Regions from separate parts of the Paenarthrobacter sp. YIM B13468 genome, predicted to be linked through region 1. Evidence: riboswitches for the same ligand, from Rfam matches in the RefSeq annotation. Region 1 holds a riboswitch; each other region holds the start of a gene.
What was found. Region 1 has a riboswitch for glycine ahead of gcvP (aminomethyl-transferring glycine dehydrogenase). Riboswitches for the same ligand answer to the same signal wherever they lie in the genome.
Positions count from the first base shown of each region.

Region 1 (10,354 bases):
GAATTCTCGACAGTGAAATCTCCGGCGGCCACCTGCTCGATTTCGGCACGGATGGTGATCATGGCTTCAATGAAGCGGTCGATCTCAACCAGGTCCTCGGACTCCGTCGGCTCCACCATCAAAGTGCCCGCAACGGGGAACGCCAGCGTGGGAGCGTGGAAGCCGAAGTCGATGAGGCGCTTGGCAACGTCCTCAGCTGTAACGCCCGTGCGGGTAGTCAGTTCGCGGAGGTCCAGGATGCACTCGTGGGCAACCAGTCCGCCTTCGCCCGTGTACAGGACCGGGAAGTGCTCGTCCAAGCGGGAGGCGACGTAGTTGGCCGCGAGCAGCGCAGACTTGGTCGCTTCGGTGAGTCCCTGGTCACCCATGAGCTTCACGTAAGCCCAGGAAATGGGGAGCACACCGGCGGAACCGTAGCGGGATGCCGAGATGGCCACGCCACCTTCAGATGAAACGTTGTTCGCGTCCCCGGGCATGAACGGCGCCAGATGTGCCTTGGCCGCGACCGGACCAACACCCGGTCCGCCACCGCCGTGCGGGATGCAGAACGTCTTGTGCAGGTTCAGGTGCGATACGTCGCCGCCGAACTTGCCCGGCTGGGCCAGCCCAACGAGCGCGTTGAGGTTTGCACCGTCAACGTACACCTGGCCACCGGCCTCGTGGACGGCGTCGCACACTTCCCGCACGTCGGCGTCGTAAACACCGTGCGTGGACGGGTAGGTGATCATGATGCAGGAGAGCGCCTCGCGGTTGGCTTCGATCTTCGCAGTCAGGTCCGCGTGATCGATGGTGCCATCAGCGGCCGTAGCCACCACGACAACCTTCATGCCGGCCAGCACAGCCGAGGCTGCGTTGGTGCCGTGCGCAGAAGCAGGGATCAGGCACACGTTGCGCTGCTCATCCCCGCGCGACAGGTGGTAGCCGCGGATGGCCAGGAGGCCCGCGAGCTCACCCTGGGAGCCGGCGTTCGGCTGGATGGAGACCTGATCGTAACCGGTGATCTCAGTGAGGTCGGCTTCCAGTCCTTCAATGAGCTCGCGCCAACCAGCCGTCTGGTGATCCGGAGCGAACGGGTGGATGGAGGCGAACTCAGGCCAGGAAATTGCTTCCATTTCAGCCGTGGCGTTCAGCTTCATGGTGCAGGAACCCAGCGGGATCATGGTGCGGTCCAAGGCGAGGTCGCGGTCGGACAGCTTGCGGATATAGCGCAACAGCTGCGTCTCGGAACGGTGCGTGTTGAACACCGGGTGCTGCAGGAAATCCGAGGTGCGCAGAACGGAGGACGGCAGCTCAAACCCTGAAGCGTCCTTCACCGGGCCGGCACCGAAGGCGACGGCTACCGCGGAGAGGACCTCCGGCGTCGTGGTTTCATCGAGGGAAACGCCAACCGTGTCGGCATCGATGCGACGCAGGTTGATACCGCGGGCTTCGGCGGCGGCGATGACTTTGCCAGCCTTGCCGGGTACGCGGACCGTCAGAGTGTCGAAGAAGGATTCGGACACGAGTTCGCGGCCGGCGGTCTTGAGGGCAGTGGCCAGTGTGCGGGCGTGGCCATGGACGGTTTCGGCGATTGCCTTCAGTCCTTCCGGACCGTGGTAAACCGCGTACATCGAGGCCACGATGGCGAGCAATGCCTGGGCAGTGCAGATGTTGGACGTGGCCTTCTCGCGGCGGATGTGCTGCTCGCGGGTCTGGAGCGCTAGCCGGTAAGCGGGGACGCCGGCATTGTCCTTGGAGACGCCCACGATGCGGCCCGGAAGCGTGCGCTCCATGCCTTCGCGGACTGCCATGTATGCGGCGTGCGGGCCACCGAAGAACAGCGGAACACCAAAGCGCTGGGCAGTTCCGACCGCGATGTCGGCGCCCTGTTCGCCCGGGGGCGTGATGAGGGTGAGCGCCAAAAGGTCGGCAGCCACAGTGACCAGGGCACCGCGTTCCTTGGCCTCAGCGATCACAGAGGAGTGGTCAAACACGTGGCCCGAAACGCCGGGTTGCTGCAGGACGATGCCGTTGATGTCGCCGTCGGGAAGGCCCGCCGAAAGTTCGGCAATCTCCACTTCGAAGCCCAGCGCTTCGGCGCGGCCCTTCACGATCGCGATGGTCTGCGGGAGGAGGTCGGCGTCCAGGACGGTCTTGCCGTCCTTCGCGGTTTTGGACTTGTTGGCGCGACGCATCAGCAGCACGGCCTCAGCCACGGCAGTGGCTTCATCCAGCAGCGAAGCGTTGGCTACCGGCAGCCCCGTGAGGTCCTGGACCATGGTCTGGAAGTTCAGGAGAGCTTCGAGGCGGCCCTGCGAAATCTCGGGCTGGTACGGCGTGTAGGCGGTGTACCAGGCCGGGGATTCGAGGATGTTGCGGCGGATGACCGGGGGCGTCACGGTGTCGTAGTAGCCCTGGCCGATCATCTGGACGGCGGTCTTGTTCTTGGAAGCCAGCTTGCGGAGCTCGGCGAGGACCTGCACCTCGGTGAGGGCGTCCTGCAACTTCAGGGCAGTGTCCTGGCGGATGGAATCGGGGACCGCAACATCTACCAGGCCGTCTACGGAGTCGTAGCCGATGGCCTTGAGCATGGTGTCAACGTCGGATTGGCGTCGGGCGCCGATATGCCGGTCCGCGAAAGCGGTGGGGGTTGATTGAACAGTCAAGAGGAACTCCATGATTCAGGCGCCCACTGAGCGCCACGATGAATGTGGGTTCCTCCCCACTCTGTATTGGACCTGAGAGATTCCGCAGGAATGGTTGCCTGCTTGCACCGTCGGTGAGCCCGGTTGCCCGGACTGCTTTCCAGAGTTGCCTAACCGCGGCGGTACATGTGCCTGAGAGATTCCTGGGGAGGATTTGCTCCTACGGCGCCTGACTGGATGTACCGGCAGGACTCTCCCGCCGCAGATCAAAAGCGTTGCGTCACCATGGGTGACACGCTTCACACCATAGCTGGTCATTTCGAAAAAGCGCAAGCAAGGGATACCTACCGATGCATCGCCTCGTGGATCTGGAGCGCGAACCACAGCTGGGCAACCGTGGAGGTTTCACCCATGTCCAGCCCCGTCAATTCGCCGATTTTCCGGATCCTGTAGATGATGGTTTGCCGGTGCGCGAACAGGGCAGCGGCAGTCTTTTGCCAGGAACGCTGCGAGTCCAAATAGGTCCTCAGCGTGACCAGGAGATCGCCTTCCTGGCTCTGCTCGTAATCGAAAATCGGGCCCAGCAGACGCCTGACCAGCGCAGTTCCTTCCTCAAAACCGGTCAGCCCGAGCCAGGATGGCCCCTGCGCGTAGCGGGCCAGGTCGAGCTTGTTCGCCCGGGCCGATCCGAGCGCCCAAAGGGACTCCTGCAGCGCGCGCTGAATGCCCGCCACACCCGCCGGAGCGCTGATTCCAATCGCGGCATCTGCCCCGGCGCAATGAACCAGGATGTCGTCAGGCACATCAGCGGGGACCACCACGTGCAGCCTGCTATTCCGCTTCAACGACGCCGACGCAACCCCGTGCCGCCACAGTTCGATGTGCACGTTCGCCAGCTTGTCGCCGTCGTTCGTTGTGGTGGAAGCGTTCGCTGACATGGATGCGAGCAGGAAGTCTTGGGGCGGAACCCCAAAAGTTGACAGCCGGCTCTCCATCTCGGCCGCGCCCAGTCGGCCATCCATAGCCTGCAGCAGGAACTCGCCGGCCAGCCGATGCCGCCCTTCAAGCGACAAAACGATGCGCGAGAGCTGCAGTCCCAGCACGGTTGCGGCGTGCAGGAGTACGACGGCGTCCGGGTGCGGTTCGCTGTGTGGCAGCACCACGAGCAGGGCGTTGGCGTGCGTCGGGATGTCCATGGTCAGCACGTGCCGGCCCCGGATCCGGTGCCACTGGAAATTCTTGCCAGCCAAGGACACCTGCCCGGAAAGCGGAGCCCATTCATCCGCGAGGAACTCCGGGAGCCGCTGGCCCTCGGGGTGCCAGGGATGGAGGCAGCGGCGGTCCACCACGAACAGTTCAGCGTCCAGTTCGGTGGCAAGCCGTTGGACCAGGCTTTGCCAATGGTCCTCGGAGGCTCCGGCCGTGCGGAGAAGGTCGTAGACCCTGGCTGTCTGGCGCAGGCGCCGGGACTCTTCGAGCAGGGAGGATTCGGCAACCGAGCGGGCGATCGCGATGAAGGGCAGCGGGTACGGGATGTTGATCAGCGGCAGCGGCAGCCGGTCGCAGGCCGCCAGGAACTCCTGCGTCAGCGGGGGTGCGTGCATCTTTTCGCCGATCGCCAAGGCGCTTGCCCCGCTGTCCATGAGGGCCTCTGCGAGCGCCACTTGTCCCTCGGCGTCCGCGGGAATCGAGAGTCCATTGGTCATCATGAGCTCGCCGCCGGTGACCCATTCCCACAGTCTGGGCAGGTCCGAAGTGTGCGCCCAGGTGATCCGGTTGTCGCGCCCTGTGTCGCCGGCAAGGAGGGTGAGCCCGAGTTGGGGTTCAGCTACGAGCTCGGCGACCGTGATTGCCATCGGATGGGGTCCTGACTCTATGATTCCGGGGGCCGTTTCGGACCATTTAGACATTCGTCTAAGCGCCTCGGCCATTTGTAGTCAATGTACCGCTATTCGCCGTGACCCGCGTCACCAAGAATGGAATTACTTACTTCCCGCTCAATGGCGAGCACCCCTCACACCAAGGATCCGGCAATGACAATCCACAAGCCCATCGGCCCTGTCGACGCAACCAAAGTCCCCCGGTATGCAGGCCTCGGCACCTTCGCCCGCCTCCCCCAAATCGACCGGGTTCCGGACTACGACATTGCGATCGTCGGTGTCCCGTTCGACGGCGGAACCTCCTTCCGGCCAGGCGCCCGTTTCGGTCCTGCCGCGGTTCGCGAGGCCTCACGCCTCCTGCGCCCTGGCTACCACCCGGAGCTCGACGTCGAACCCGTTTACGAAGCCCAGGTTGTGGACGCCGGCGACATCGCTTGCACTCCCTATGACATCACCCGCGCAGTCCGTGAGATCGAGGAGCAGGCGTTGCCCCTGATCAGTGAAGACAAGCGGCTGATCTCGATCGGTGGCGACCACACCATTGCTTTGCCCATGCTGCGGGCGCTGAACAAGGTCCATGGCCCGGTGGCTTTGCTGCACTTCGACGCACACCTGGACACGTGGGACACCTACTTTGACCAGCCCATCACCCACGGAACCATTTTCCGGCGGGCGTTCGAGGAGGGCCTGCTTGTGGAGGACAAGTCAATGCATGTAGGGATCCGCGGCCCGGTCTATGACCGCAACGACTTCCTCAGGGACCACGAGTTCGGGTTCCAGATCATCCGCTGCTCGGACCTGGATGTCATCGGCGTCCCGGCCGCAATCCAGCAGGTGAAGGACAGGCTCGGCGACACCCCGGTCTACGTGTCCATCGACATCGACGTCCTGGACCCCGCGTTCGCACCTGGGACCGGCACCCCGGAGATGGGCGGGCTCCACTCCCGCGAGCTCCTCGCCCTGCTCCGCGGACTGAACGGCATCAACATTGTGGGCGCCGACGTCGTGGAGGTCGCTCCGGCCTACGACCATGCGGACATCACAACCGTCGCCGCCGCTACTCTCGTCTTCGACCTGCTCGGCCTGATGGTGAACCGCAGCAAAGCCACAGACTCTGCTGTCCTTGAACTGGCTTCTACATCCCGGACAATGTCATGAAAACGCCCTTGGCCACCCAGGAAGTACCGCGCCTCGAGGACAAAACCATCCAGCCGATCCCGGTGAACGAGCGCCACGGCAAGGCCCGCGACCTGTTCACCATCTGGTTCGGTTCCAACATCATGATCATGACCATCGTGACCGGCGGGCTCGCCACCACGGTGTTCGGCCTCGGTTTCGTGCCTGCACTGGTAGGCATCATCATTGGCAACCTGGTGGGCGGCATCTTCATGGCGCTGCACTCGGCCCAAGGTCCCCAGCTTGGCGTAGCCCAGATGATCCAGACCCGCGGCCAGTTCGGTTCCTTCGGCGCCCTGTTGATCGTGGTCATCGTGGTGGTCATGTACGTCGGCTTCTTCGCCGCGAACCTCGTGTTCGGTGGGGAAGCAATGGCCGCCGTCAGCCCGGGCATCAGCGTGGATGCCGGCATCATCATCATCGGCGTGGTCAGCGTTATCGCCACGATTTTCGGATACCGGCTTATCCACGCTTATGCCCGGATCCTCAGTGTTGCAGCGGGCCTGGCATTGTTGCTGGCCTTCGGCTGGATACTCGTGGTCCACGGCCTTCCCAGCAGCTTCCTTGAGCAGGGCAACTTCAACTGGGTTGGCTTCATGGGGACCATCTCCGTCTCGGCCCTGTGGCAACTGGCATACGCACCCTACGTCTCCGATTACTCCCGCTACATGCCGCAGGGCACGGGATCAGCACCGGCGTTCTGGGCTTCCTACTCGGGCTGCGTCCTGGGAACGTTGTTCCCCATGATCCTGGGCGCCTTGGTGGGCACGCTCGCCATGGCCATGAGCGCCGACAACGTTGAAATCGTTGGCAGCCTGGGGGCGTTGCTGCAGCCCTGGACCCTGATCATCGTGGGAATCTTCTGCCTGGGTGTCGCGGCCTCGAACGCCATGAACCTGTACTGCGGCGTCCTGTGCACCCTGACCATCGGCCAAACATTCAAGCCGTCCTGGTTGCCACGTGCCAAGACCCGCAGCATCGCGGCAGTCATCCTCTTCGTTCTCGCTGTCTCCATCGCGTTGTTCGCCCGCGACAACTTCATCCTCTTCTACACCAATTTCCTCTCCTTCCTGATGTACGTCCTGGTCCCTTGGACAGCCATCAACCTGGTGGACTACTACCTGCTGCGGCACGGCGACTACCGGGTTGAGGACTTCTTCAAGCGCGACGGCGGCGTGTACGGGCGGTTCAATTGGGTCGCCATCGGCTCCTACCTGGCAGGCGCCCTCATCCAGGTCCCCTTCTCGGCAACCGCAATCTACACCGGCCCCATGGCCGCCGCGTTGGGCGGCGTAGACATCTCCTGGCTCGTCGGCCTGGTGGTGGTTGCTCCCCTCTACTACTTCGCAGCCCGCGTGTTCCGGAACAAGGCTCAAGCGGCTTCCCACCGTTCCACTGCACTCACCGCAGACCTCATCTGAAAGCGAATCACCATGACCACCACCCAGACCGAACAGTTCACCGTTCGACGCTCCTCCACTGACCACGCTTCCGCCGGCATAATGCCCCTGCCTCCCACTGGGCATTTCATCAACGGATCATTCGTTCCCGGTTCCTCCAACCAGGTCATCGATGTTGTGGACCCCTCTACTGAACAGGTCATCGCGTCCGTCCAGGCCGGCACCGCCGTCGACGTCGACGCCGCCGTTGAGGCCGCCGTCGTCGCCCAAAAGTCCTGGGGAGCCACCACACCCAAGGAACGCGCCGATGTCCTGAACCTGATCGCCAACATCATTGAGGCGAACCGCGAGGCCTTCGAGGTCATCGAGTCCGCCAACACCGGCAAGCCGCAGGCCGTTGCCGAGGATGATGTCACCAGCACCATCGATACCTTCCGTTTCATGGCCGGCGCTTCCCGCACGCTCACGTCCATGGCCGGCGGCGACTACGCAACCGACCACACCTCCGTGATCCTCCGTGAACCCGTGGGCGTCGTCGGCGTCATCACTCCCTGGAACTATCCGCTGCTGATGGCCGCCTGGAAGATCGCACCAATTCTCGCCGCAGGCAACAGCATCGTCCTCAAGCCCTCCGAGCAGACGCCGTTGTCCACCCTGAAGCTGGCGGAACTGCTTGCCGGACGCATCCCGGACGGGATCCTCAACGTGGTCACCGGCCAGGGCCGCACTGTGGGACAGCGGCTTTCGGAGCACCCATCGATTGCTTTGGTCGCCCTGACGGGCAGCGTCGTCAGTGGCCAAGCCGTTGCGGAAACTGCAGCAAAATCTGTGAAGCGTGTCCACTTGGAGCTCGGTGGCAAGGCCCCTGTGGTTGTCTTTCGCGACGCCGATCTCCGCGCCGCCGCCGCTGGTGTCCGGAATGCCGGTTTCTGGAATGCCGGCCAGGACTGTGGCGCCGCCTGCCGTGTCCTGGTCCATGAGTCCGTAGCCGAAGAATTCACCGAGCACCTGGTCCGCGAAGTCGGGACGCTGGTAGTGGGCGCTCCAGAAGCCGGGGACGACGTCGAAATCGGCCCTATGATTTCCCGGCCACACTTCGAACGCGTCAAGGAAGCCCTTGCTGAAGCGCGCACCGCCGGCCTGCACATCGCGATTGGCGGCTCGGCGCTGGAGGGCCCAGGCTATTTCATCGAGCCAACAGTCATCAGCAACGTCCCTGCCGGCGCGCACATCGCCACCCATGAAATCTTCGGCCCCGTGGTCACTGTGGAGACCTTCAGCACCACCGAAGAAGCAGTCACGCGGGCCAACGAAAGCCCGTACGGCCTGTCGGCCTCGGTATGGACCAAGGACTCCAGCCTCTCCTTGCGGATTCCCAAGCAGTTGGACTTCGGCACCGTCTGGGTGAATGCGCACCTGGTCCTTGCCTGTGAGGTACCGTGGGGCGGATTCAAGGGCTCAGGCTATGGCCGGGACCTCTCGCTCTACGCCCTGGATGATTACTCGCGCACCAAGCACGTCATGATCAACCACGGCGCGTAGGCCTTCAAACAAGCAACGGAGCTTAGCAATGACCACCAAAGACCTTCCCCGCGCCGCAACTCCCACGGCACCCTTTGGAACAGACATCACCTGGACCAACTGGGGCGGGAACCAGAGCGCGACACCGGCCTTCACCGTCCGGCCAAGGAACGAACAAGAAGCGCTCGACGCCGTCCGTTTCGCAATCCGCGAAGGCCTGCCTGTGCGGGCGGTCGGCTCGGGGCACTCGTCCTCCCCGCTGGTGCAAACCGGTGGAGTCCTGATGGACATGTCCGGACTCTCGGCGATCACGGGTACCGACAAAGCCGGGCGTCGCGCACGGGCCCTTGCCGGCACCACCATCAACGCCTTCGGAGATCCGCTGTGGGAGCAGGGCCTGGCCCTGGGCAACCAGGGCGATATCGACAAGCAGCAGATTGCCGGGGCACTGGCCACCAGCACCCACGGGTCCGGGAAGCACCTGGGCAGCTTCTCGTCCAACCTCCGCTGGGTGAAGCTCATCAACGGCTATGGCGACATCGTGGAAATCGGCGAAGGGCAGCTCCGCGAACTCAGGGCCGCCCAAGTGGCTTTGGGTACGCTGGGTGTGTTCCTGGAGGTGGAGCTGGCTGTTGAGGACAGCTACTACCTGCAGGAACAGATCACCTACCCCACGTGGGAGGAAACCACAGCTACGTGGCAGGCCGATTTGGACAACAACCGGCACTACTCGTTCCTTTGGTGCCCGGAGAACAATTCCTGCGAGTTGCTGGACCTTCCCGGCGCACCCGGCCTGAGCATGGCCAACCGAAGCTACACCAAGCGGTACAACGTTGCTTCCATCCAGGACGAGCGCGAGTGTTCCACCGTGGAAGGCGCCCGACTTGACCGCTCATACAGGATCTATCCCGGGGGCTTCACTACCCAGTTCCACGAACTTGAGTACTTCGTCCGCAGCGAGGACGGCTTTGCCGCCGTCGAGGCCATCCAGGAGCTGATCCGCAGCAAATATCCCGAGCAGAAGTATCCGGTTGAAGTCCGCTGGGTGAAGGCCGATGACGCGTACATGTCCCAGTTCCAAGGGCGGGACAGCACTGTCATTACCCTGACCACCGAGCCTGGGACCGACTACTGGCAGTTCTTCCGGGACGCCGACGCTGTACTGCAGGAGTTCGAGCCGCGGGCCCACTGGGGAAAGATTCACTTCATGACACGGAGCCGCCTTGAGCGTCTCTACCCCGAGCTTGACACCTTCATCCAGGTCCGCCGCGAATTCGATCCCCGCGGAATCTTCCTGAACGACCACACCCGGGCCCTCGTAGGCTGATCGCTACACAAAAAGCTCGTCAGGATGTGAGAGAACATCGGCGAAACCCGACGTTCTCTCACATCCACACCCCCAGGCGGCGTCCCTCTCTCACATCCTCCTGACACCCGCTTGAAACCTCGGAGTGGTAGTTTGATCTCTGCTTGAGGCAGACACACGCACCCAATCGGAGGACATTGCATGCTTAAGGGTTTCAAGGACTTCATACTTCGCGGCAACGTGATCGAACTGGCCATTGCAGTCGTCATCGGCAGTGCTTTCACGGCCCTCGTTGCTGCATTCACCACCAACATCATCAACCCGGTCATCGCCGCGGCCGGCGGCGTGAACGCTGACGGCCTGGGTTTCCGGATCTGGCAGGACAACCCCGCCACGTTCATCAACTTCGGTGCGGTACTCACGGCCATGGTTACGTTCGTCATCACC
Region 1 covers NZ_JBHZPI010000038.1:19,438-29,791, reverse strand. Annotated here, with positions in the region: gene gcvP (aminomethyl-transferring glycine dehydrogenase) at 1-2,645, opposite strand, end outside; glycine riboswitch at 2,795-2,893, opposite strand; gene ACFX4T_RS24595 (PucR family transcriptional regulator) at 2,969-4,480, opposite strand; gene speB (agmatinase) at 4,658-5,662, shown strand; gene ACFX4T_RS24585 (purine-cytosine permease family protein) at 5,659-7,101, shown strand; gene ACFX4T_RS24580 (aldehyde dehydrogenase family protein) at 7,114-8,622, shown strand; gene ACFX4T_RS24575 (D-arabinono-1,4-lactone oxidase) at 8,651-9,928, shown strand; gene mscL (large conductance mechanosensitive channel protein MscL) at 10,109-10,354, shown strand, end outside.

Region 2 (10,354 bases), on a different contig from region 1:
ACTATGAGGGCTATGAGAGGCGCACGAAGAAGGACTCCGTGCGTACGCCCGAGATGCACAAGCCTGAGACCAGCAAGGATCAGGCACCTGAGGCCCCTGCCGAAAAGAGCCCGCAGACAGAAGGAACGTTGTGGACTTTCCTGGCCCGTCGCCGCAGGGAATTTGAGGTTTCAGAACCGAAGGTCGACCGCATTCGCGAAAGAGTCTAGGCGTCGGTCTGGGCAGAACCCCGTTTTAAGGCAATTCACCGCGCGCGGCGGTGAATTGCCCGTTATGCGGGGTTTCCTGCTGCCTGCTTAGGGACGTCCAGGAATTCGAGGGCGCCCGTGACCAGTGCTTCCGTGCCAAGGGCCAGTGTTGGCTGGATGATCGGGGCAAAGTAGGGCGAGTGGTTCGACGGAACGTCCTCCGGGAGGCGGCCCGTGGTCGCCCAGTCCTTGAAGTGCGTGGCCTCGATCCCGCCCAGGAACCAAAAGACGAGCGGCGCGCCGGCCGCCGTCGCGAGTTCCCCGACGTCTTCACTGCCCGAGACGGGGCCGGGGTCTATGATCCTCGCGGCGCCAAACCTATCGCGAAACGCTGAAGCGATCCTTCCGGCGGCCGATTCATCATTGACCGTTAGGGGGAAGCGCTCCTCATAGTGGAAGTCGGGTTCCTTGAGGGAGCCTGAGGCGGCAGCTTCACTTCGAACGATGCGCTCGATCGAGTTCAGGACTTTCTCCCGTGTGGGCTCGCTGAAGGATCGGATACTGAGGCCAAGCGTTGCGGTCTCGGGAATGATGTTGTTCTTTGTTCCGGAATGGATTTGCCCAACCGTAACTACCGCAGAATCGCTTGCGGCGAGTTCCCGGGACACCACTCCTTGCAGGCGCATGGTGGTTGCCGCGGCCATGAGCACTGGATCAATGGTGGTTTCAGGCCTGGAGCCGTGGCCGCCGCGCCCATGCAACGTCACATTGAGGGAATCCGCTGAGGCCATGGCCACGCCGGGACGGATGCCGAACCATCCAACAGGAAAGGGCGCGACGTGCTGGCCCAGGACCACGTCCGGCTTGGGGACCAGGTCAAAGAGCCCACCCGCCACCATGGCCTGGGCACCGCCACCCCATTCTTCGGCTGGCTGGAAGACTGCGATCAGGGTGCCCTGCCAGTCCTGCCGCTTTGCGGCCAACGCTTCCACGGCTCCGAGGAGGCAGCTGACATGTACGTCGTGCCCGCACGCATGCATGATCGGCACCTCACGGCCTTCATGATCGACGCCGACTGCCGTGCTTGCGTAGTCCAACCCGGTGGCCTCTTGGACGGGCAACGCGTCCATGTCGGCACGAAGCATCACCACGGGTCCGGGGCCATTGTCCAGGACTCCGACAACCCCTGTTTTCCCCACGGAGCGGTGGACCAGAAGCCCCAAGCCCTCAAGGTGTCCGCTGATGATCCCGGCTGTTCTGACCTCTTGGAAGGAAAGCTCCGGGTTCGAGTGGAGGTCACGGTAGAGGGCTTCAAGGTCAATGCTCATGAGGAATTTTCCTTAACAGGTCGACGCCGCAGGGTCTGGCCAGTGTATCCACGTGATCAGACAACGACGCCGACCCACACGTGTGCGCTTCAGGCAAACTTGGTTGCATGGAATCTTCACAAGAGATCACGACCCAAGGCTCAACAGTTGAGGATTGGACCAAGGCTCTGGCAGAGTCCAGCGGATCACCTGGTGGAGGCGCAGGAACCGGCGTAATGCTGGCCATTGCCGCATCCTTGGCCTCCATGGTTGCTGGCTATACGGAGGCGCCCGGGCAGCAGTTGGCCGATCTGCACGCCCGGGCCCGCTCCCTCCGCGAAACCGCCCTGAAGCTGGCTGACGACGACGCAACGGCATCAAAGGCTTTCGGTGCGGCCTTCAGGCTTGATCCTGGCCCGGAGCGGGAGGAAGCAATCCACCGTGCATCCGTCGATGCTGCCAAGGCGTCCGCTGTGCTCGGGGACCATGCCATAGAAGCCATTGAGGACCTGGGGTGGCTGGCCACCAACGGGAATCCAGCGCTCATTGCCGACGTAGTGGTCGGGTTTGGAGCCCTCAGGGCCGCCATCGCAGGAGCCCGAACCAACGTGAGCTTTGATCTCGGATCGCTCAGGTCCGCAGGGGCGACCCTTGATGAAATCAAGGAAAAGCACCCTGAATTGTGGGCTATGGTTGGTCGGCTCAGCGATGCCCTGGACCGGATTGACCAGCTGGTGGCCGCCGTAGATGGCAAGGCTGCACCTACTGACGGCCACTGATTTCCGAAGACGGCACACCTTTTAGTGCGCCTTGGGAACCCGGCGGAGCACGACGGCGGCGAGCACTGCCGCGCAAGCCATCAGTACCAGCCCAATCGCCGCAGTGATGTGGACGCCGGATTCGAAGGCTACCCGTGCGGCGGTTGTCAGGGCATCGGACAGCGGAGCGGGTAGTGTGGCGGCAGCATCCACTGCACCGGCCAGCGTTTCTCCCGATTTCCCGGCCGCCTGCGCGGACAAGCCCTCCGGGACGACAAGGTTGTGCTGGTAGGACGCGGTGAGGATAGAGCCCAGCACGGCCGTTCCCAGGAGCGAACCCAGCTCGTAGCCAGTCTCGGAAATTGCGGACGCCGCTCCGGATTTGTCGGCCGGCACCGAGCCAAGGATGAGGTCGTTGGAGATGGCGTCCGCTGCACCCACGCCGACGGCCAGAATCGTCAAAGCTGACAAGAGGAACACAGGTCCGCTGCTGTGATCACCCGCAGCTACCACCAAGTAGCCCGCAGCGCTGAGGGTAAGTCCGCCGGCCACCACGAATCCTGGCCGGACGCGCTTTACCAGCGGGACCACCACCAGGCCGGCGACGACCGTTGCCAGGAGCGCCGGAATCATTGCGATGCCCGCTTCCATGGGGGACTGGCCTTCTACCAGCTGCAGGTGCTGGGCGAAGAAGTAGATGAAGCCCGTCATGGAAAACAAGGACAGGACGTTGGCAACGATCGCAGTGCTGAACACCTTGTTGCTGAACAGGCGGACATCCAGCATCGGGTTCTCGAGTTGCCGCTGGCGACGGACAAACAGAATGCCCATCACCAGGCCGAAGACCATGAAGGCCGCTGCCGACGCCCCGAATCCGTGGACAGCGAATTCTTTGATCCCGTACACGAAGGGAGCCATCGCGATCACGGACAGCGCGATACTGGGCACGTCTACACGGCCCGGGTCTGCGTCCTTGGATTCGGGAATGAGGACCCTGCCGAAGGCGAGGAGGGGAAGGAGAAGGAAGGTCGCCACCAGGAAGACGGCGCCCCACCAGAAGTGTTCCACCAGCCAACCACCAAAGATCGGACCAAGGGCGGCACCACCGGAGAAACCGGCGGCCCAGACGGCGATCGCGAGCCGCCGGCGGTTCGGATCAGCAAAGATGTTCCGGATCAAGGACAGGGTTGAAGGCATCAACATGGCGCCGAACACGCCAAGTGCAGCGCGGCCGGCAATCAGCCATTCCGCGGAGGGAGCGAACGCCGTAGCAGCCGAAACCGCAGCGAAGCCTGTGCTGCCGATCAGGAGCAGCCGCCGTCGTCCGATCCTGTCCCCAAGGTTGCCCATGGAAACCAGCAGCGCCGCCAACACGAGCGGGTACGCGTCAATGATCCACAGGAGCTGCACGCCACCCACATCCAAGGAGCGGGCAATTTCGGGCAGGGCGAACGTGAGGGCGGTGTTGTCGACGGCAACCAGCAGCACCGGAAACATCAGGAGTGCCAGTGCCGTCCAGTCGCGCCACGGTGCTGCCTTGCCCGTGGCGGGGTAAGCGGAACGGGGTGCTTGCGTTGAGGACGGCGTGAACATGTCATTACTGTACCGTCCAGACGGTACAGTTTCAAATGGAATCACCGTAAGCCTTTAGGGAATGATGGACGCATGCCACGAAAACCAGTTGCCAGGGATTCAGTCTTGGATGCCTTCGAAGCCCTACTTATTGAGGTGGGGGAGCGTGCTGCCACACTCGACGCCGTTGCTAAGCGAGCAGGGGTGTCCAAGGGTGGGCTGCTCTATCACTTTCCCAATAAGGAATCGCTGATCGGCGCCCTGCTGGAGCGATTGGATCGTCTGGCCCAGGAAGACATCGAAAAAATGAAGACTGCGCCCGATGGCAGCGCTGCCTACTTCATTCGGACCTCCCTGTGGGCCGGGACCCCCATGGACCGGGCGTTCGTGGCGGCCACACGTCTGGCAGAAGTCGCCCATGAGGAGACGCGTCGCAGGTTTGCCGGCATTCAACAACAGTGGCAGGACGTTCTGGCCGAGGATGTGGGACCGGAGGTTGCCAAGGCCGTCAGTTATATGGGTGACGGCCTGTATTTCAATGCCATGTTCGAAGGCGGACAGGAGGGCGGTAACGTCGGGCGGGAGGCCGACGTCGAGATCCTGTTGGGAGTCCTGGACCGGCTCCGCAAGTAACAGGCCATCCATTTGCGGCGACGCCTCCGACGTAGGACAATTGAGCCTTGTGGTGCGTCTTTACAGGGGCACGCAAACAAGTGAATATGCCTTTGATCTGCGGCGGGAGAGTCCTGCAAGCAAGTGATGCGGGCGCCGTAGGAGCAAACCCTCCCCAGGAATCTCTCAGGCCCACGCACCGCCACGGCGAGGCAACTCTGGAAAGTAGCAGGCCTTTTGCCGCGCCCGTTGGCGCGGAAGAAATGCTGTGCTCACCGAAGGTGCAAGCGATCGTTGTATAAGCAACACGCGGAAACTCTCAGGTCCAATACAGAGCGGGGAGGAACCCGAGCCGCTGTGGCGTACCCAAACGCCGCCCAAGTAATGGAGTTCCTTCGTGACGGTTAGTTCAGCCTCCACCACCTTCGTCGATCGGCATATTGGCGCCCGCCGCCAGGCCGACATTGACACCATGCTCAAGACGGTCGGCTACGACACCGTTGATTCGCTGGTTGATACGGCCGTTCCCAAAGACATCCGCCAGGACGTTGCCCTTACCCTTGAAAACGCGCTCAGCGAAGTTGAGGTGCTGGCCGAGCTGCGCAAGCTTGCGTCCAAGAACAAGACTGCCGTCCAGATGATCGGCCAGGGCTATTACGACACCGTCACGCCGCCGGTTATCCGCAGGAACATCCTCGAATCCCCGGCCTGGTACACGGCGTACACGCCTTACCAGCCCGAGATTTCGCAGGGCCGCCTGGAAGCTCTGCTGAACTTCCAGACCATGGTCCAGGACCTCGTGGGCCTGCCGATCGCCAACGCCTCCTTGCTGGACGAAGCAACGGCAGTGGCAGAGGCCGTCCTCATGATGCGCCGGGCCAACAAGAACAAGGAAGCCCACGACGGGAAGACCGTCCTGGACGCCGACTGCCTCCCCCAGACCATCGCCATCGTGAAGGGCCGCGCTGAGGCGCTCGGCTTCGAGGTTGAGGTCGCTGACCTTTCGCTGGGCCTCCCTGAGGGCGTCATCAACGGCGTCGTCCTGCAGCAGCCCGGTGTTTCCGGCCGGGTGTTCGATCACTCCTCTGTGATTGCTGAGGCCAAGGAACGCGGCGCACTGGTCACGGTCGCAGCAGACCTGCTCTCCCTGACGCTCCTCACCCCTCCGGGTGAGCAAGGTGCTGACATCGCCGTCGGTTCTGCCCAGCGCCTCGGCGTTCCGCTGTTCTTCGGTGGCCCGCACGCCGCGTACATGGCCGTCCAGAAGGGTCTCGAGCGTTCCATGCCGGGCCGTCTGGTGGGCGTTTCCAAGGACGACGCCGGTGCCCCCGCCTACCGCTTGGCGCTGCAGACCCGCGAGCAGCACATCCGCCGCGAGAAGGCCACGTCCAACATTTGTACCGCGCAGGCGTTGCTGGCCATCGTCGCATCTATGTACGCCGTCTACCACGGCCCCGAAGGCCTGAAGGCAATCGCAGAAACGGCCCACGGTCACGCCCGCACCCTTGCTGCGTCACTGAAGGCTGCCGGCGTCGAGGTCCTCCACACATCCTTCTTTGACACCATTACGGTCCGCGTTCCTGGCAAGGCTGCCGAAATCGTAGCTGCTGCCGAGGCCAAGGGCATCAACCTGCGCGGCATTGACGCTGATCTCGTGGGCATTTCTGTCGACGAGACCACTACATCGGAGATTGTTCGCGGCGTCCTGGATGTCTTCGGCGCTTCGGTCACCGAAGCCGTGGAGGGCTTCGCACTGGAGGCCTCCGTTGAGCGTTCGAGCGACTTCATGCAGCACCCGGTATTCAACACGCACCGCTCCGAAACCCAGCTCCTGCGCTACATCCGCAAACTCTCGGACCGTGACTTGGCCTTGGACCGCACCATGATTCCGTTGGGCTCGTGCACCATGAAGCTGAACGCCACGGCCGAGATGGAAGCCATCTCCTGGCCGGAGTTCGCCTCCATCCACCCCTTCGCTCCGGATTCCCAGACCGAGGGCTGGCGTGAACTGATCACGGATCTTGAGTCCCAGCTGACCGAAATCACTGGTTACGACCAAGTCTCCATCCAGCCGAACGCCGGCTCCCAGGGTGAGCTCGCGGGCCTGCTGGCGATCCGCGGTTACCACCTGTCCCGCGGCGACGAGCAGCGCAACGTCTGCCTGATTCCTGCTTCCGCGCACGGAACCAACGCAGCCTCGGCTGTGTTGGCCGGCATGAAGGTTGTCGTGGTGGCTACGGCCGCTGATGGCACCATCGATCACGCCGATCTGGCGGCCAAAATCGAGGCCAACCGGGACGCCCTCTCGGCCATCATGATCACCTACCCGTCCACGCACGGTGTTTACGACGCCGATGTCCGGGAAGTCTGCGACGCTATCCACGAAGCCGGCGGGCAGGTCTACATTGACGGTGCAAACCTCAACGCGCTCGTTGGGCTCGCGCAGCCGGGCAAGTTCGGCGGCGACGTCTCCCACCTGAACCTCCACAAGACGTTCTGCATCCCGCACGGCGGTGGCGGACCCGGTGTTGGTCCGGTCGCGGCCAAGGCACATCTGGCGCCGTTCATGCCGGGTGACGCTGCTTCCTGGACCGAAGGCAAGGACGTCCCGATTTCGGCCTCCCGTTTCGGTTCGGCCGGTGTGCTGCCGATTTCCTGGGCTTACGTGAAGCTCATGGGCGGCCAGGGGCTCACCGAAGCCACCAAGTCAGCGCTGCTGGCTGCGAACTACATTGCTTCCCGGCTCAACGAGCACTTCCCCGTGCTCTACACCGGCGAGGGCGGACTCGTGGCTCACGAATGCATCCTGGACCTCCGTGAACTGACGGCCAAGACCGGCGTCACGGCCGAGGACGTTGCCAAGCGACTCATCGACTTCGGCTTCCACGCTCCCACGCTGGCGTTCCCCGTTGCCGGAACCCTTATGGTGGAACCGACGGAGTCCGAGGACCTCGTGGAGATCGACCGCTTCATCGAGGCCATGATCACCATCCGCAAGGAAATCGATCAGGTTGCCCACGGTGACTTCACTGTTGAGAACTCGCCGCTGCGTAAGGCACCCCACACGGCTGCCGCCGTCGTAAGTTCTGACTGGGACCGGGCGTACCCGCGTGAGCAGGCTGCCTTCCCGGTCCACCACCTCAAGCAGGACAAGTACTTCCCGCCGGTGGGACGCATCGATGGAGCTGCAGGGGACCGCAATCTGGTCTGCTCCTGCCCACCGATCGAAGACTTCGAAAACTAAGGACGGGTCATGACTGAGAACTACACCGCGCTCTACGAAGAACACAAGAAACTCGGCGTGTCCTTCACCGACTTTGGCGGCTGGCAGATGCCGCTCAAGTACTCCTCCGAGCTTGCTGAGCACCACGCCGTCCGCAAGTCCGCCGGCTTGTTCGACCTCTCCCACATGGGCGAAGTCTGGGTTACCGGGCCGGACGCGGCAGCGTTCCTGGACTATGCGCTCGTCGGCAAGATTTCCGCTATGGCCGAGGGCAAGGCAAAATACTCGCTGATCTGTCAGGAAGACGGCGGCATCATCGACGACCTGATTGTTTACCGTCGCGGTGCGGAGAAGTTCCTCGTTGTGCCCAACGCAGGTAACGCTGTGGTTGTCGCCGCCGCCTTGCTGGAACGTGCCGCCGGTTTTGACGTGGTTGTTGAAGACGCTTCCGCGGAGACCTCGCTGATTGCAGTTCAGGGGCCGCTTGCCGAAGCGATCCTTCTGCGCCTCGTCCCTGCGGAGCAGCACGGCCTGGTCACCGACCTCAAGTACTACGCGGCGGTTGAAGTTCCGTTCACGTTCGACGGCGGCACCCAGGAACTGCTTCTGGCACGCACCGGATACACCGGTGAAGACGGCTTCGAAATCTTCGTCGCCAACGAGTCCGCTGCAGCACTGTGGCAGGCCATTGCCGGGGTAGCTGAAGAGGGCGAGTTGGTTCCGGCAGGACTGGCTTCCCGTGACTCCCTGCGCTTGGAAGCCGGAATGCCCCTCTATGGCAACGAGCTGTCCCGCGAAGGAAACCCGTTCGCGGCAGGGCTCGGTCCCGTGGTCGCGCTGTCCAAGGAAGGCGACTTCGTTGGCAAGGAGGCACTCGCTGCCCTCAAAGCTGATTGGGCCGGCTCTACCAGCGGACGCAAGCTCGTGGGGCTCAAGGGCCTGGGGCGCCGCGCTGGACGCTCCCACTACCCGGTCCTCAAAGATGGGGCAGTGGTAGGCGAGGTCACCTCCGGCCAGCCCAGCCCCACGCTGGGTTACCCGGTAGCGTTGGCGTACGTCGACGTCGAATTCTCCGAGATTGGTACGCCGCTGGACATCGACCTGCGCGGCAAGAGTGAGCCGTTCGAAGTCGTAGCACTGCCGTTCTACAAACGAGTTCGCTAGTTAGTCGCCTTTTGCCCGGCGAGTCCCGCCTCCTCTGCATGCTCCCCACCGTCTCCCTCGCCTCGCAAGCTCGGCCAGGGGACCCGGACGGCGTGGCCCCCGTCGGAGATGGACCCGCTGAGCGGATGCGATGCTCCCTTAGACGCATGCTGCCGGAGGCTGGCCCCGCGAGGGCCGCGTGGTGGGGCAGCGGATTCCGGAAGCGTGCGTCAAAGCGACGAAGGAGCAGCACGCGGAGGAATTCGGTGCCCCACCACCCAACCCAGCCACAGCTTTTGACCAACCATAGTTAGGAAACAGAATGCCCAAAGTAGCGCCTGAACTTCAGTACTCCGACGAGCACGAGTGGGTTTCCCGCGGGGAGGGGAACCTGGTGTCCGTCGGGATTTCCGAGGTTGCCACCGACGCGCTGGGTGACATTGTGTACGTTGACCTCCCTGAGGTTGGCTCCGCCGTCACAGCCGGCGAGACCTGTGGTGAGGTTGAGTCCACGAAGAGCGTTTCTGATCTCTACTCGCCGGTCACTGGTGAGGTCACCGAGATCAACGACGCCGTTGTGGGCGATCCGGCACTGATCAACAACGATCCCTATGGCGCTGGTTGGCTGTTCAAGGTCGCCGCTGAGTCTGAGGGCCCGCTGCTTTCGGCCGAGGAGTACGCCTCCAAGAACGGCGGAGACCTGGGCTAAGGATGCTTCGTCCCGGCCGATTCGTTGGCTTGCTGCAGAGAATGCCGTGCGCGCGGCATGTTTGGCAGCTGAGCCCCGAAATGGAACGCGATGGGCGTAGCGTGGGATTGTAGGAACTAAATAATTTGCGACGCCGGGTTGCCGCCAAAAGGGGCCGCCCGGCGTCGTTGTTCGGTCGCTTTCCGCCACGAGCGGGGGAGGCCATCCGCCAGGACCATCTGGCGGACCGTTTTCAAGCTTTGTTAGGAATCCCGACCATGGCTGTTGGTGTTTTCGATCTGTTCTCTGTGGGTATTGGCCCGTCGAGTTCTCATACTGTGGGGCCGATGCGGGCTGCTGCGGTGTTTGCTGCTGAGTTGCGTGAGTCCGGTGTGCTGGGTTCGGTCGCGGGGTTGCGTGTTGATTTGTATGGGTCGTTGGCTGCGACTGGCCGTGGTCACGGGACGATGACTGCGACTCTGTTGGGCTTGGAGGGTTACCATCCGGAGTTGATCTTGCCTGATGAGGTGGAGGAGCGGCTCGCGGCGATCGCGGAGACGGGTGTCCTGAATCTTGCCGGTGCCTCCGGTGAAGCTGGTGCTGGGGTTCAGTTGCCGTATGCGGTGGAGGATATGGTGCTGCATCCGTTGACGGTGTTGCCGCGGCATACGAACGGGATGAAGTTTGCCGTTTCTGACGCGGAGGGGAATGTTCTCAGGGAGGCGACGTTCTTTTCGGTGGGTGGCGGGTTCATTGTCCGGGAGGGCGAGGAGGACGCGGCTCGGGCGGAGTTGGAGGAGACGAAGGCGGAGTTGCCGTTGCCGTTCCGGACGGCTGCTGAGTTGCTGGGCCGGTGCGCTTCC
Region 2 covers NZ_JBHZPI010000030.1:61,244-71,597, forward strand. Annotated here, with positions in the region: gene ACFX4T_RS22935 (hypothetical protein) at 1-209, shown strand, start outside; gene ACFX4T_RS22940 (amidohydrolase) at 272-1,516, opposite strand; gene ACFX4T_RS22945 (cyclodeaminase/cyclohydrolase family protein) at 1,624-2,274, shown strand; gene ACFX4T_RS22950 (MFS transporter) at 2,296-3,846, opposite strand; gene ACFX4T_RS22955 (TetR/AcrR family transcriptional regulator) at 3,919-4,458, shown strand; glycine riboswitch at 4,552-4,649, shown strand; gene gcvP (aminomethyl-transferring glycine dehydrogenase) at 4,835-7,681, shown strand; gene gcvT (glycine cleavage system aminomethyltransferase GcvT) at 7,691-8,824, shown strand; gene gcvH (glycine cleavage system protein GcvH) at 9,126-9,512, shown strand; partial or broken gene ACFX4T_RS22975 (serine dehydratase beta chain) at 9,770-10,354, shown strand, end outside.
Region 2: another riboswitch for glycine. It lies ahead of gcvP (aminomethyl-transferring glycine dehydrogenase); the one in region 1 lies ahead of gcvP (aminomethyl-transferring glycine dehydrogenase).

Region 3 (10,354 bases), on a different contig from region 1:
TGCCACGAGGGTCCGTATTCGCCGCCGCCGCGGATGTTCGCCACAACGTACACACCGCCGCGGGTGTGCGAGCCGGGACCGTCGGCCAGTGCAGCAGCGGAAGTGCGACGCTCCAGCCAAGCCCTGCCAATGGTGCCGCTGTAGGCGGGGGTGCGGGAAACTTCGAATCCGCCATAGCCGGAAAGCTGCGTGGGATTTTGTCCATCCAGGACCAGGTCCTTGGATGCCACCTGGAAGTAGGGGACTTTGGTCCCGTCCGCAGAGACAGCGAAATGCTGCTGGACCTCATAGTCACCATCATTGAAGAACGACGGCGAACGCTTCACCACCGCATGCTGGCTCGTCACCCCGGCAGTCGATCCGCCGGATGAAGGAACCTCGCCAGCCGTGAGGGTGCCGCGGGTGAGGGTAGTTGGCGTGGTGAAACCGGTGGCGACCAACCAGTAGTCATTTCCGGCCCCGGACTCGTCTTCGTCGTCCACGGCATAGGCATTGACGTCGTGAAGCGGCGGGCACGCGTCCAGGGCCGTGGCAACCCAGCTGCTGTCGGAATCAACGCGGGAAGGGTCCAGCACCCTGATTTCGGATGAGACGTCGCGCAGGAGGTTGAGCAGCAGATAGTCCTTGGTCCAACTCCACGACTGCAGCGATGTGTGATCATCGGGCGTAAACAGCACCACAAATTGCCGTGATCCAGCCAAATACCCCTCGAGGTCAGCGGCCAGCAAGGAACCGGCCGCGTAGGTAACGCCGGAAACGTCCCAGTCCTTCTGCGGGCGGAACATCAGCCATTCCCGGTGGGCGCTGATGTTCACGTCTGTGGGCACGTCGATCGCTACCCATGAGTCGTCGCCAAGCAGCCACGTACTGCGGTTGTAGAAGTCGATGTAATCCACGGCGAAGGTTCGCTCGAAGCCTGGGGTTGAGTCATGGGCCACCATGGCCAGCATGTGGTCTTCGGGGATCTCGAAGATCCGCTCTGCATGGGCGAGGGATTGGCCGCGACGCAGCTTCACACCGGTCCGGGCGTACGAGGAAGTGGTTGCGGGCAACCCCTCTGCCGTACTGGAGACCAGCAAGGTGTCCGCATCCAGCCAACTCACGTTGCCTTTTGCCGTGGGCAGATCGAATCCGCCGGCGGCAGGGTCAACAAAGGTGCGGGATTCGACGTCGAACTCGCGGTGACGGTTGGCATCGCCGCCGTCGGGGGACAGCGAAACCATCGCGAAGCGGTACATGTCCCCGTCCAAAGGACGGAGGAACCCAGCTCCATGGAACACCCACTCGACGCCTTCTGCGGCGGCGAGGGCATCGATGTCCAGCAGCACGTCCCATTCGGGTGCCTCGGAAACGTAGCTCTCCCACGTGGTCCGCCGCCAAAGGCCCTTGGGGTGCTCCTGGTCCTTCCAGAAGTTGTAGTAGTAATCACCGCGCTTGTTCACCATGGCAATCCGGTCCGTGGAATCCAGGACCTCCAGAATGCCGGCTTCAACCGCTGCGTACTCTGCGTCCTCCAGCAAATCCTCGGTTCGTGCGTTTTGTTCGCCGACCCAGGCCAGCTGTTCTTCGCCGTGAATGTCCTCCAACCACACGTTCTCATCCGTGGGCTCGGGCGCGATGGTCGCAGCGTGGCGAGGCCCGGACTTGGTTTCCAGATCCGTGTCATTGTCAGGAAGGGGCGTCTGATCAGCTTCTGTGGTGGTCATCGCCCCATACAAGCAACACTTTTCAACTGGAAGCAAGTCACAGGAAGTTAGGCTTGAGCGTGGCTAAATCGCAAATCAATCGTGTTGCCCTTATTGGGGCCGGCCCCCGGGGCACGAGTGTCCTTGAGCGGCTGCTCGCGAATTGGGCTGCAGGGGCCAACAGCCGTGCGAACCGGGCCGATGCAGGGTGGAGCGCACTGCACATCCATGTTGTAGATCCTTTCCCACCGGCATCCGGCCATGTGTGGCAGCCGGAGCAGTCCAGGCTGTACCTGATGAACACACAGGCGTTCTATCCGACGCTCATCCCTGAAGATCCCAAGCTTGCGCAGCCCCTCGCGGGCGGTTCCTTCGACCAGTGGCGCGCCGCCCGGCGTCGTGATGGAAAGGGCCTGAACGACGCCGAAAAGGCGGAGTTGGCCACGCTCGAGTCCCACGATTTTCCGAGCCGGGCCCTATATGGAAGGTATCTGCGGCAGACTTTGGCGGAGCTGCTTCGGCGAATGCCCGACGGCGTGGAGGTCACCTTCCATGAAACGACCGCCGTAGCGGCGCGCCCGGTCCCGGCAAGCTCAGGCACCACAGGCGGGCAAGCGTTCGACGTCGAACTGGCCGACGGCACTACGCTCACCGTCGGCTCGGTGGTCCTCGCGCTGGGGCACGTCGAGTCCCGTTTGAATCCGGAGCAGCGTGCGTTCCAACGGGCCGCCGACGAGCACGGCCTCCTCTATTTCCCGCCTGCACCGCCGGCCGACGTCGACTGGCAGCGGGTGCCGGACAACGAGCCCGTCCTGGTGCGTGGGATGGGACTGAATTTCTTCGATGTCATGGGCCAGCTGACCGAGGGCCGCGGAGGCAAGTTCGTCGAAGCCGGCGTACCGGGAGCCGGAGTTCTCGAGTACCGGCCCTCAGGCAGGGAACCCAAGATCATCGCAGCATCCCGGCGCGGAACCCCGTACCGGGCCAAGGCTGGTTTGGCAGGGTATTACCCCAGCAGCATCACCATGAGTTACCTGACCGAGGCAGCAGTGGACCGCTTCAGGGCAGCCGGCATCCAGCCAGGATTCGACCATGACCTTTGGCCGCTCCTGCATCGTGACGCCTTGTGGGCTTACTACTCCACCCTGGCAAGGTCGCAGCCCGCCGCCATTCGCGATGCAGCGCAGTTCCTCGCGGACCTTGAGGATGCCTTGCAGCCCCACGCGCACACCACTGCCAAATGGGAAAGTGACGTCGCCGCCCTCGTGGACAAGCACGTGGTTGCCTCCCGCCGACTCAATGTCCGCGGGCTCGCTGCGCCGTTGGCTGGCCGGACGTTCGCGTCCCGCCGGGAGTTGGACCTGGCGATAACGGCCTACCTTGACGACGACGCGCGGCGCTCTGCCCTCGGGGAAGCCGACCCCGTGAAGATGGCCATCGGAGCCCTCCACAGAGGCAGGGCGATCCTCAAGTCTGTCGTCGCGGACGGCGGAATCACGGACGAATCGTGGGTCGCTGAACTGCGGGGATGGTTCGAATCGTTTGTTGAAGGCCTTGCAAGCGGAGCCCCAGCACTGCGTTCTGAGCAGTTGGCAGCTTTGGCGCGTGCCGGCGTCGTTGGTTTCGTTGGACCCGATCCCAAGTTCAGCGTGGATAGAAGCGCCAAGGTTTTCCGGGCGGTCTCGCCTTGGGTTCACGATGGACCTGTGGAGGCACCCACTTTGATTGAAGCGATGTCGCCAGCCAACCGAGTAGGCATCAATATTTCCCCGCTCCTGGAACAACTCATGGCCGACGGCCTTGTGCGAACCAAAATCATGATGAGTGCCGAGGGCACGCCAGTGCAGACAACCGGACTGGATGTGGAACCGCACCCGTACCGGCCTGTGGCGTCCAACGGCTCTGTGACGCAGGGGATGTATGTTTTGGGCCTGCAATTGTCCGCGACCCAGTGGGGAACAGCGATTGCTGCGGAGGCGCGTCCGGCAACCGGGAAGGCTTACGCCAGTGGCCAGCGAACCTTGCGGGATGCCGACGAAATCGCTCGTAGCATTCTGGGCAGTTAGCTGCCTTCGTTTGCGGTGAGTCCAACGCTTCGCTAGTGTGTGAGCTGCATCACCGGCAAAGTGGTGCGCGCTTTTGATCTGCGGCGGGAGAGTCCTGCCGGTACATCCCGTCAGGCGCCGTAGGAGCAAACCCTCCCCAGGAATCTCTCAGGCCCATGTACCGCCGCGGCGAGGCAACTCTGGAAAGCAGTCCGGGCATCCGGGCTCACCGAAGGTGCAAGCAGGCCCACTCCTGCGGAAACTCTCAGGTCCACGACAGAGCGGGGAGGAACCCGAATCATCGTGGCACCCAGTGCCGCCTGAACAATGGAGTTCCTCTTGACGATTCAGCGCCCACCATCCTCCGACTCGCATCGAGCAGACTCACCACACCTCGAACGGCAGCTCAGTAACCGGCACATCCAGCTGATCGCGATAGGCGGTGCAATTGGCACGGGCCTGTTCATGGGCTCGGGAAAGACAATTTCTGCCGCTGGTCCGTCTGTCATTTTCGTGTACATGATCATCGGCTTCATGCTGTTCTTCGTCATGCGCGCCATGGGCGAGTTGCTCCTGAGCAACCTGAACTACAAATCCTTCAGCGACTTCGCAGCGGACCTGCTGGGTCCCTGGGCAGGGTTCTTCACCGGCTGGACCTACTGGTTCTGCTGGGTCATTACCGGCATCGCTGACGTCATCGCGATCGCCGGGTACTCCAAGGAGCTCTGGCCTTCCCTTCCGCTCTGGGTACCCGGATTGATCACCATCGGTATCCTGCTGCTCCTGAACCTGGCTACGGTGAAAGCATTCGGCGAGACCGAGTTCTGGTTCGCCCTCATCAAGATCGTCGCTATCGCGGCCCTCATCATCGTCGGCCTGTTCATGATTTTCAGCGGCTTCCAGTCCGACGCCGGACCGGCCAGCTTCACCAACCTGTGGAGCCACGGTGGCTTCTTCCCCAACGAATTCATGGGCTTCGTCGCCGGTTTCCAGATCGCCGTCTTCGCTTTCGTCGGCATTGAACTGGTAGGCACCACGGCCGCCGAGGCCAAGGACCCGGAGAAGAACCTGCCCAAGGCCATCAACTCGATCCCGATCCGCGTGCTGCTCTTCTATGTGGGCGCCCTCATCATCCTGATGTCCGTCACCCCGTGGACCCAGTTCGCGGCTGGACACAGCCCCTTCATTGCCATGTTCTCCCTGGCCGGACTGGGTGCTGCCGCCACCATCGTCAACCTGGTGGTGCTCAGTTCTGCGATGTCCTCCGCCAACTCCGGCATCTACTCCACGTCCCGCATGGTTTACGGACTGGCTAAGGAAGGCGACGCCCCAGCTGTGTTCGGCGCGCTCTCAGGACGCAAAGTACCCCGCAACGCCCTGTTCCTTTCCTGCGTCCTGCTGCTGTCCGGCGTCGTTCTCATGTACGCAGGGCAGGACATCGGCAAGGCGTTCGACATGGTGACCACCGTGTCAGCTGTCTGCTTCGTGTTCGTATGGTCCATCATCCTGGCCAGCTACCTGGCGTTCCGCAAGCGGCGGCCACACCTGCATGATTCTTCGGCGTTCAAAATGCCCGGCGGCGTGGTGATGGTGTGGGTGGTCTTCGCATTCTTTGCCTTCGTGCTCTGGACCCTGACCACGCAGCCGGACACTTTTGCTGCGCTGCTGGCTACGCCGCTGTGGTTCGTGATTCTGGGGGTGGCCTGGTCCATCCTGCGTCGTCGGCCCGCGCATCTGGTTCGCTACGAGGAGTTCCAAGCGGAGCTTGAGAAAGACGCCAAGCGAGCGGAAGAGCCCGAGCTCGCAAAGAAGTAGCTGCCAAACCCCAGGGGGCACCTCACGATTCATCACCGTGAGGTGCCCCCTGGGGCAGCCTAAGGAAAGGGGCTGTTTAGCCCCTCAGGCACTTCTGATACTCCAGCCACGCCCACGTGTAGCGGAGCCAGCCCACGAGGTCGTACCACGTAGACGGTTTGACCGGCGGAGTGCACTGCGGCGGGTTGGGCCCGCTATCAGCTACCTGAACACTGGCCTTCACCACGGTTCCACTCTCGACGGCGGTCAGCACCAAGGTGCCGGTACCTGCAGCTGCCGCAGCGGGAACCTTGAGGTCCACCGTGGCTGCTCCTGCCGTTACTGGAACCGATCCAAGCGGCACTGCTGCGCCCTTGCTGTCCACGAAGATCGCATTGAGGGTGTTGTTGGCCGGGCTGCCGATCGAGGTGAGATTCAGCTTGGAGATAGCGAGTGTCATGGGCTCACCTGCTTTGACCTCTGTGGCGGTGGTGTTAACCACGGCAACTGACCGGCGCGCGAAGTCCGGAGACACGGGGTTGTGCTCACGCAGGTACTTGATCCACGCATCGCGGTCCACCAGACAGGTGTCCTTCGTGTTGGTGCCTTCCTTGAAGATCCGGAAGTTGTCGCCTCCCGTTGCCAGGAAGCTGAAGGTCCCAATTCTGTATTGCTTCGCCGGGTCCATCACGGTCCCGTTCACCCAGATGCCGGTGATGCGGTCCCCTGCAGGGCGGCCGGCGTCATAGGTGTAGTTGACGTTCTTGGAGAGTCCCAGCTGCTGGTAGGGGCGGCTGGGAACAGTTCCGTCAACGTTGGTCTGCCACTGCTGCTCAAGAAGGGTCTTGAACTGGGCGCCAGTGAGGGATGTAGTCCACAGGTTGTTCACGAACGGCAGGACCGCATTCGCCTCGGCGTAGGTGATGGTGCCGTCCGGGGCGTAGTAGAGCTCGTTGCGCAGGCCGCCGGGGTTTACGACGCCAATCTCCGCCCCGCCCAGTTCGGGCGCCTTGAGCGTGTCCACCAGGGAGTCCGCTACCAGGTTTCCGAGGGTGGATTCGCTCGCGCGGTCGTCCCGCTTGGGGGCACCTCCAAGCGGATCCGGCGTGAAGGCGGTGGTGATATCAGCTGTCACTGCGCCAACAGGCTGGTTCCCTATCACGGCGGCCTCGGCCAGTGCCTTATCCACGATCGCCTTTACCGTCGCCACCCGGGGATACGCGGCAGCCAGGCTTTCTGAAGTCTCCGTGGTCCGGTCCACGACGGCGGCCTTATAGCCCGTCACGGATTTCGTAGCGGTATCGACCGTGAGAGTCACGCTTCCCACGTTTTCGCCGTAGTTGCCGGTCTGCACAATGGGACGGGTTTTGCCGGTGGGTTGGCCGTTGGCATCCAGCAAGGGTGCGTCCCAGGCATACTCCTTGTGGGTGTGTCCGGTAAAGATGGCGGCCACGTCAGGGCTGGTCTCGTTGACGAGCTTGGCGAACGGTCCGCCGGCTGCGACTTCCTGCTCCAGGGTGGCACCCTCCGGTGTGCCCGATGCTGCGCCGTCGTGGTTCTCCACAATGATCAGGTCCGCCGCGTTCTCCGACTTGATCTTGGCGGCTACGCGGTTAATGGCTTCAACAGGGTCCCCGAATTCGAGATCCGTGATTCCCGCCGGGGTCACCAACGACGGAACTTCCTGCGTGACGGTGCCGATGACGGCCACCCGCAGGCCGTTCATATCCAGGACCTTGTACTCCGGCAGTACCGGAGTCTTGGTGCCCTTCTGGTAAACGTTCGCGCCCAGGTAGGCAAACTTCGCGTTGGTACCATCGGCGATGACGCGATCGCGCAGGTCCTGCCACCCGCCGTCGAACTCGTGGTTACCTACTGCGGAAGCCCGAAGCTCCAGCGCGTTCAGGACATCGATGGTTGGTTGGTCCTTCGCAACCGAGGAAGCGAAAAGTGAAGCGCCGATGTTGTCCCCGGCAGAAATGAAGGCTGTTGCGCCGGGGGCGGCCGCAGCGCGGAGCTTCTCCACAGTGCCGGCGAAGAGGACGGTGTTGGAGTCGATCCGGCCGTGGAAGTCGTTGATGCCCAGGAACTGCAGGTCAACAGTGGCCGGCATATCCGATCCTAAGTTCATGCCCACCACCACAGGATCGTGGTCGCTGGCACGGAACTCGTCCCCTGCATAGTAGTTGGTCACATTGTTGTTATACCTGCTGTATTCCAGCGCCACGGACTCCACAGAGTTGATGTTCCAAATGTCGGTTCCCGTGACTATCCCGGCCGCTGCCGGGGAAGCAAGGATGTGGTCCAGCGAGCCCACCATGCCACCGAAGAGGTAGGAATGCTTGCCGGTACCAGCTTCGAGGTCTGCGTAGCCTGCGCCGGTGAGGACATTGATGGGGTCTTCCTTGGCATAGGCGTTGAAGTCGCCGATCAGGAAGACCTTGTCCGTGCCGTTGGAGGCTTGGAGGTCCTTGGAGAAGGCGAGGAGTGATTCAGCCTGCTTTGTGCGGGCAATGTTCGAGGCGCCCTGGCCCTTGTCCGTGTCGTCCGGGGTGGCAGCGGAACCCTTGGACTTGAAGTGGTTTACGATCGCGATGAACTTCTTGTCTTCGTCCGCGCCGACCGGCTTGAAGACCTGCGCGAGCGGTTTGCGGGCGCTTGCAAAGGCCACGGTGTCGTTGTGGATGATTGACTCCCCGACCGGCTCGGCTACCGCCTTCTTGTAAATGAACGCGGTGCGGATCATATCCTCATCGCTTGGAGGGGGAGCGTTTGCGGGTGTCCGCACGTAGTCCCATACGCCCGGCGCCTTCACGTTGAGGGCGTCCACGAGCTTGGACAGGGCGTCGTCACGGTTCTTGCCGAACTGGGCGGAGTTCTCTATTTCCTCAAGGGATACGACGTCCGCACCGGCCTTGGTTACCGCAGCGACGATCTTGTTCTGCTGGCGTTGGAGGTTTTCAGCATTGGCAGCGCCGCGGGCATTGCAACCTTCCTTGACCGTGATCGGATTCCCGTCCCGGTCGGTGTAAAAAATGCAGCCGCTGAGCTGATCGCCGGTGGTTGTGAAGTAGTTCAGCACATTGAAGGAGGCAAGCTTTAGGTTTCCGCCGACGTCAGCGGGGCCGTCCGGGCGGGAGGCGGAGAAACTTGCAGGCTGCACAGTGTCCGCATTCGTGGGAGTCAGCGCTGTAAGGGGCTGGAATTTCCACGAATTATTGCCGTAGCCCAGGATCACATCGGTCCGGAACCGGGCGGGGGAGCCTACCCGAACAGGATCGGATGTAGTCAAGTAAGGGAGCTGCTGGGCCTTGGTGGTGGCGTCCTTGAGGAAGTTGGTGGATGCGCCGTCGTCGAGCTTGATGGCACGGAGGGCGTTCTCTGCCACCACGCCGGCATATTCTGCCGAACCATAGGTCGCGACCGCCGTCGGCTGCACTAACGGCGATGTCCCGGCCGCGAGGCCGATTTCGCCATACTGGCTCAGCGAATAGTTGTCTGTCACGGTGTAAGGGCCTTGTGGGGCGACGAGCATGCCCTCAAGGGCTTCGCGCGCCGCCTCGTTGGCGGGCATCTCGAATGCAGTGGGCTTTACCTCCGGCGCAGCTTCGCTCAGTTTCTGTAGGCCGGCAGCCTCAACCGTGAGCTGTGTCTGGTTGGCGAACTCGCTGACCACCCCCGTGAGTTCCACGTAGTCGCCGGGCTGCACCGTTCCCGTCGTCGCGGTGGAGTAGATGAACAAAGCGTCCGACGCCGTCCTGGCCGCCCCTGCATCCTCCCCGCCGCTTCCCGGGGTCTGGACGTAGTAGCCGTTGAAACCGCCCGTAGCGTACACGGCAGTTACTTTGCCACGGGTGGTTACGGTGCTGCCGACGAGCGGACTTGCCGTGCTGGTTCCCTGGATTTCGGCGATCGTCTTGAACCCGGGGGCCGGCTCGGGTTCAGTGGGCGGAGTTCCGCCGGCGGACGCCGTGGGCGTGATGGTGGCGCTCAAGCTGAAGTCGGCAGCATTGGAGCCGGTATCCACACCGTTGCTCCGATTGAGGCTTCTGACGTCAGTGTTGCCCGTGGGCGCAGTTGCTGCCGAAGTTTCGAAAGTGTTTGATGCGCCGTAGCCCAGGAGATCCGCTATGGCGGCATTGTCCGTCACTGAGCCCACGCCGAGCGGAGAAACTGCGTTGCTCTGCTTCGCCAGGACCAACGTGCCGGCAGTTCCACCCGGGTTCAAGGTTCCGGTGGCCTGCAGATCCGGGGTGGGCAGGGCGGGTGCCGTGGAGGTGCCGCTGTTCGTAGCCCCTTGGATCAGGTAATAGCCCTTGGCCGGGATGCTGCCGGTGAGGGGAGTGATTCCCGTGGGCGCTCCCGTGGCGGTTGCAGACCGGTACTGTAGCGACCACCCTGCCAGGCTGACGGAAGTGTCCGAGGAGTTGTAGAGCTCTACGAACTTGTTCTTGAAAGCAGAGCCGCTGCTGCCTCCGCTTAGATAGGCCTCATTGATGATTACTGCGGAGTTGCCGGGCGGCGATCCAGGATCGTCGGCGGCAATTGCGGGAACGGCTGTCAGCGGGGCAGCAAGTAAACCAACCGAAAGGGCTGCTCCAGCTGCTGTTTTCCAGTGTTTTTTGTGCATCCGCTCTAACTTTCATTAGGGGCCCTGTGGGGCTCTTTGGACTACGCCCGCTTTCTTGTGAAGTGGGCGATATGCCGGAAGTTACTCCGGGTAAACCTGGGTATCGGGCATAGCAGAACACGTCGGAATGAACAGGAAGTGGACCAGTGGTGGATGGAGGACGCCCGGATCCTGCCGGCTGCCTCGGGTCAGGAGACAGC
Region 3 covers NZ_JBHZPI010000028.1:63,595-73,948, reverse strand. Annotated here, with positions in the region: gene ACFX4T_RS22295 (prolyl oligopeptidase family protein) at 1-1,706, opposite strand, end outside; gene ACFX4T_RS22290 (FAD/NAD(P)-binding protein) at 1,766-3,751, shown strand; glycine riboswitch at 3,826-3,924, shown strand; gene cycA (D-serine/D-alanine/glycine transporter) at 4,058-5,545, shown strand; gene ACFX4T_RS22280 (ExeM/NucH family extracellular endonuclease) at 5,622-10,154, opposite strand.
Region 3: another riboswitch for glycine. It lies ahead of cycA (D-serine/D-alanine/glycine transporter); the one in region 1 lies ahead of gcvP (aminomethyl-transferring glycine dehydrogenase).